Regions from separate parts of the Thermorhabdus hydrogeniformans genome, predicted to be linked through region 1. Evidence: a T-box and tRNA genes for the amino acid it is inferred to sense, from the RefSeq annotation. Region 1 holds a T-box; the other holds one or more tRNA genes.
The links. The T-box of region 1 lies ahead of ACKX14_RS10345 (valine--tRNA ligase). A T-box ahead of a tRNA ligase gene usually reads a tRNA of that ligase, here a tRNA-Val.
Positions count from the first base shown of each region.

Region 2: it has a tRNA-Val gene. The T-box ahead of ACKX14_RS10345 (valine--tRNA ligase) is inferred to sense a tRNA for this amino acid. The anticodon was not compared.

Region 1 covers NZ_JBJYKD010000020.1:12,581-15,784, forward strand. The annotation lists gene ACKX14_RS10345 (valine--tRNA ligase) at 1-1,985, opposite strand, end outside; T-box leader at 2,026-2,233, opposite strand; gene ACKX14_RS10350 (undecaprenyl-diphosphate phosphatase) at 2,301-3,110, opposite strand; gene ACKX14_RS10355 (2-hydroxyacid dehydrogenase) at 3,138-3,204, opposite strand, start outside.
Region 2 covers NZ_JBJYKD010000005.1:35,207-38,410, reverse strand. The annotation lists gene ACKX14_RS03615 (N-acetylmuramoyl-L-alanine amidase family protein) at 325-1,059, shown strand; gene lepB (signal peptidase I) at 1,159-1,683, shown strand; tRNA gene ACKX14_RS03605 (tRNA-Ala) at 1,762-1,837, shown strand; tRNA gene ACKX14_RS03600 (tRNA-Val) at 1,843-1,917, shown strand; tRNA gene ACKX14_RS03595 (tRNA-Ala) at 2,184-2,259, shown strand; gene ACKX14_RS03590 (hypothetical protein) at 2,427-2,804, opposite strand; gene pepF (oligoendopeptidase F) at 3,003-3,204, shown strand, end outside.

The sequences.
Region 1 (3,204 bases):
TCATCGCCGCCGTACAGGTCTATCTTGGCCATCTCGATGTACCAGTCGCAAAACTCGCTCCAGAAAAAGTCGTAAATTTTTTGAGCGGCCATACCTATTTCAAATTCATCGAGTGATTCTGTCACATCCCTGGTAACGTCATTTATCCTCTTCAAAATCCACCGGTCTTTCAATGTGAGCTGGGTTGTGTCTATTTCCCCGGACTCAAAACCCTCAAGGTTCATCATGACAAAACGGGAGGCGTTCCATATCTTGTTGGCAAAGTTGCGGCTTGACTCAACTTTCTCCCAGTAAAATCTCATATCGTTGCCGGGAGCATTGCCGGTGCTCAGGGTAAACCTAAGGGTATCGGCACCGTATTTATCGATAACCTCCAGGGGGTCTATGCCGTTGCCGAGGGATTTGCTCATCTTGCGGCCCAGGGCGTCTCTCACAAGGCCTGTTATGACCACATACTTGAAAGGCTCCCGCTTCATGAATTCCATGGCGGAGAATATCATCCTGGCCACCCAGAAAAATATTATGTCATAACCGGTGACCAGCACCGTGGTGGGATAAAAGTATTTGAGGTCCTCGGTATCGTCGGGCCATCCCAGGGTGGAGAAAGGCCACAGAGCCGAGCTGAACCAGGTATCCAGCACATCCGGGTCCTGCTCCAGGCGGTGACTGCCGCATTTCGGGCACACGGTCAGGTCTTGCCGGGAAACCGTCATTTCCCCGCAATCATTGCAGTACCATGCCGGAATCCTGTGCCCCCACCAGAGCTGGCGGGAGATGCACCAGTCGTGGATGTTTTCCAGCCAGTTCAGGTATATTTTCGTGAATCTCTCGGGTACAAATCTTACCCTGCCCTGCTTGACGACCTCTATGGCAGGCCCCGCCAGGGGCTTCATCCTGACAAACCACTGCTTGGAAACCATTGGCTCCACCGTGGTATGACATCTGTAACAATGGCCCACGCTGTGGGTCAAATCTTCTATCTTCTCCAGATGCCCTTTTTCATCCAGTTCTTTTATTATAAGTTTACGGCACTCATAGCGGTCCATGCCGGCATATTTTCCGGCATTTTCATTCATGCGGCCGTTCTCATCCATCACATTAATTACCGGAAGGTCGTGCCGCAGGCCCATTTCAAAGTCGTTGGGGTCATGGCCGGGCGTGACCTTCACAGCACCGGTGCCGAATTCCATGTCCACATAAGAATCGGCTATAACCGGGATCTCTCTGCCCACCACAGGAAGAATCAGGATTTTTCCGATAAGGTTCGCATAGCGCTCATCTTCGGGATTTACGGCGACGGCGGTGTCTCCCAGCATCGTTTCGGGGCGGGTGGTGGCCACCGTAAGATGCCCGGAGCCGTCTTTTAAGAAGTATTTTACATAATACAACTTACCGGTCTCTTCTTCGTGTTCCACCTCAATATCCGAAAGCGTGGTCTTGCATGTGGGGCACCAGTTGACGATATAGTCGCCCCTGTATATGAGCCCCTTCTCGTAAAGACGGACAAATACCTCCCTTACGGCGCGGCTCAAGCCTTCGTCCATGGTAAAGCGCAATCTGGACCAGTCGCAGGAGGCCCCCAGTTTTTTCAACTGTTTTATTATGGTTCCGCCGTATTTCTCTTTCCATGCCCACACCCTTTCAAGGAACTTTTCCCTGCCCACGTCGTATTTGGAAAGGCCCTCTTCCGCCAGCTGTTCTTTGACCTTTGCCTCTGTGGCAATTCCCGCATGATCGGTGCCCGGAAGCCACAGGGTTGAATAACCCTGCATTCTTTTAAACCTGATGAGAATATCCTGCAGGGTGTTGTTCAGGGCATGCCCCATGTGCAGCTGCCCCGTAACATTGGGCGGGGGAATTACTATGGTAAAAGGCTCTTTGTCGGGCGCCGCAGCGGCGTAGAAGAAATTTTCTTTTTCCCAGAATTCATACCATTTATCCTCTACATCCTTTGGGTTGTAAACAGAAGGAAGGTTTTTCTCCAACTGAAATCAACTCCTTTCATAATAAAAAAGCCGTTCGCCCAGAAAGGACGAAAGGCCTGCTTCCGCGGTACCACCTTAATTCTCCTGCGAGCGCTCCGGGCTTTAACGGGCTTATGCCGTCTCCGGCTACTATTTTCGCCGGAGAAGCTCAGGGGCGACCTTCAAAGTACCCTCCAGGAAGGCTTTCAGCCTTGGCCTCCCTCTCTGGATGGAGGATTGCTTCTACTCCTCCCCGTCAACGCTTTATAGAATTTTCCTGTCAATATTTTAAACTCAGGCGAAGCCGTTGTCAAGTTATGGGACCCGGAAGCCGGGTTAATTTACAATTCCTGAGGTAATCAGTAGTATCATGGCGACCCCTACCAGGATACGGTAATAAGCGAAGGGTTTTAAAGAGTTTTTTGTGAGGTATGACAGGAATTTGTCCACCGCCAGCAGGGCAACTATAAAAGACATCACAAACCCGATGCCTAGGGCCTGCCATTCGATGGCGCTCATGCTCGCAAATCCCTTTAACAGGGAATACGCGGTGGCGGCGAACATTGTAGGTATGGCCAGGAAAAATGAAAATTCCGCAGCCGCTTTAACGGAAAGACCGGCAGCCATACCGCCCATGATGGTGGACGCAGACCTTGACATGCCCGGAAAAAGCGACAGACACTGGGCCAGGCCGATAACAAAAGACTGTCCCAGGCCGGCCTCATCAATGTCGTCCACTCCATTTCGCCCAAAGGCTTTTTCCACTATGAGGATGAGAATTCCGCCGGCGATAAGCGCCAGGGCCACCGTAAAAGATGAAAAAAGGTATTTTTCGATGTAGTCGTTTAACAAAACGCCGAAAGCGGCCGACGGTAAAAATGCTATAAGCATTTTAAACCAGAGGTTAAAACCCCGCTGGCCGGGCAATATGTGGGCGAAGGAATCCACAATTTTTTTTCTGTAGTAGTATACCACAGCCAGGATGGCCCCCAGCTGTATCACTATCTCGAACATGGTGTGAAAACTTCCGCCTTTGAAACCGATTAAATCACCGGTGATTATGAGATGGCCGGTGGAGGATATGGGCAGAAATTCCGTAAGCCCTTCCACAACGCCCATAATAAAAGCTTTTGTCAGCAAACTCATTCCATATTCTCCTATCATAAAAAAATTTTATCTTTCGTAAACTTCGGGATTTACCACATGAAGCGGCCTTTTGCCTTCCAGAGCGGCCAGCAGG
Region 2 (3,204 bases), on a different contig from region 1:
CGCTCCTTTCAAGCATATAATTTTTTTACAACACCGCAAGAACTTTTAAACTTAACATACATTACCGCCTCCTTGTAAGGTTTTAATCAAAATATAGAAATGCATTGAGCTGCTGCTGTTGTTTTACCAAAAATAATACGCCTTTTGATTATGAATGTCAACAAAATGTAAGGTATAAAATTATAAACTTGACAAATATAGCAAAAACCTTACAAATAATTATGCGAACAGTATTTCTCATAAAATGATTTGGCGACTAAAGTAATATCTTCCCCCATAAAAAAATATTTTTAAATTATAAACTCGTTGTGGGGGGATGTTCCTGTGAACGCTTATGAAAGGCGCGGCATGTGGAAAAAACCGCCTGTCATTCTGATTTTATGCGGTATGATGATTTTGATCTTTGTGTGCAGGTTTTTAGTTTTTGGCCGTGCCGTCAATGTCTTCCGTATGATGGCGCCTTTAACCGGCAGGGTTATAGTAATAGACCCCGGCCACGGAGGAATCGACGGCGGCACATACGATGACGACGGCACCCTTGAAAAGGATATAAACCTCCAGATTTCGTTAAAGCTAAAGAGGTTGTGCGAAAAAAACGGCGCAAATGTGATAATGACCCGTACCAGCGATACCGCATTGGACCATCTCAACAGCAAGAGCGAATACCGCCATAAGCGGGATTTGATTGCAAGAGCGGATATCATTAATAAAGCGAGGCCGGACGTGTTTTTAAGCATTCACGTCAATGCCGAAAAGAGCTCCTCAAAAACCCGCGGACCTATGGTGCTTTATTTCAGGGGAAGCGAAGAAAGCAGGCGTCTGGCCTCTTTACTGCAAAAAAGGCTGGAAGAGGCGTATACGTCTTCGGGCGAGAAAATAAGGTCGAGGCTGCCTCTGCCCAATTCTTCCTTATTTTTGCTGATTAATACAAATGCCCCGGGCGTCATCTTGGAACTGGGATTTATTACAAATCCCGGGGATAAAGCCCTTCTTACTTCCCAGGATTTTCAGCACAAACTGTGCGCTTCCATTTTTGAAGGACTAAAGGATTATTTTTAATTTAATTATGAAAGCCTTTGTTATTTATTATTTTTGTTTTTATGTTATAATAGATTGTGGTATTTTTAATGCTTACAAAATTTTACTTCAGGTGATGACATGGAGAAAGACGTTAAAAAAGAGATACTGGAGTGGATCAAGGCTATCGCCTTTGCGCTTATCCTGGCTCTGGCCATAAGAGGGTATGTCTTCGAGCCGATGATAGTGCCCACAGGCTCCATGATCCACACCATCGAAATCGGCGACAGGATACTGGTGAACAAGTACGTATACAGGTTTAGAGAACCCCGGAGGGGCGACATAGTTGTATTTAAATTTCCCGACGACACGAGGCAGACATTTGTAAAGCGCCTTATAGGAGTCGGCGGCGACGTGATAGAAATCAGGAACGGCACCCTTTACAGGAACAACGTTCCGGTGAACGAACCGTATTTGAAGGAACCGATGCTGGGAAATTTCGGACCTTACAGGGTGCCCGAGGGACATTTTTTTATGATGGGCGACAACAGGAACAACTCTAAGGACAGTCGTTTCTGGGAGAACAAATTTGTCCCAAGAAGGCTTATTGTCGGGAAGGCCACGTATCGCATCTGGCCGTTAAACAGGATCGGACCGCTGAAATGATTCTGATTGATTTTATGTTCAGGGTTGCATTTTGGCGGACTTTGTATTATAATAATTTTACGTCAGAAGCAGATTTTTGGGCGTGTGGCTCAGCTGGGAGAGCATCTGGTTCGCAATCAGAGGGTCAGGGGTTCGAATCCCCTCACGTCCACCAGATACGGGCGCGTGGCTCAGTGGGAGAGCGCTTGACTCACATTCAAGAGGTCGCAGGTTCGATCCCTGCCGCGCCCACCATATCCAAAGCAAGGCACAGAGCGGTTTTGAGGCTCTGTGTTTTTTGTTTATGTTGCAATTTATGAGGGATTTACAAACGAAAATGCAAAAAAAGGCCGTTATACGGCCTGTCGTGAATACCTAAATGTTCTTTTAAAGCTGATTGAAGCAATTGAGAGAAATTAATAGAAAGCTGAAATAACCACACCCTGCTGAAATAACCACACCCCTGCTGAAATAACCACTTGACTTGCGGAGGAAAAGCAAGTATAATATATCTTGCGTGTGGGCGAGTAGCTCAGTTGGGAGAGTACCTGAATGGCATTCAGGGGGTCGTGGGTTCGAATCCCATCTCGTCCACCAATTTATTTTGTAATGCACCGTTCAGACAATAAAATCAGGTGAAATAAAAGCCACCTGTTTGATTTAATATCGGAACAGGTGGCTTTTATTATGTTTTTTATTACTTTGTGACAGGATCGATTGGAATATACACATACGGAAAGACCTTTTCAGAAAATTAAGTAAAGCTAGGATGATTTTCTAAAAATAAGACATGGTCTGTCCAGAAATGTCCCTTCCGTATAACCGAATCTTTTTAGATAACTAAACGCCCGGTGCCTCCTCTCGTCGGTCCAGTAGATGACGATAAAGTCGCCTCTTTTTATCTTCCGTTCCAGATCCTTCAACCATAGAAGGGCAAGCCTAACCCCCTCCAGACCGCAGCTGCAGTGTCTTTTTGTTACCACCTGCTCCTGATGCCTGAACCAGTATTCGCATTCCCTTTTGCTATCAAATATGCACAGGGAGACGATCCAGGCAAAATTGGGCTCGGAGCGACGCCTGATGATAAACATTGCCATGTAATGCCCGCCGGTTATCCTGGTATACCTCCTGAAAGTTTTCACTTAATCTATGCCCCCTTTATTCGGCCTACAATATTAATACATTTTTTCCTGCCGTAAGGATACAAGAAATCCTCATATTTTTTTATATTAAAACATAGAACTTATAGAAAAAGGTATTCAATTATGCCTTTGGCCTTTCTAATTCGGCGGACAAAGGGGTATAATAAAAAGCGAAATCTCGAGAAAGGATGATGTGCTTTGAGCGGGCTGCCGTCAAGAGATGAGATCGACGCCAAATACAAATGGAGACTGGAGGATATATACGAAAGCGATGAACTATGGGAAAGGGATTTCAATCGGGTAAAAAATCTGCTTTTAAAACTGGAAGGGTTCCGGGGCAGGATCAATTCACCCGGTAACCTCATGCGGGTTCTAAAGCTGAAAGACGAAATCGGGCGGT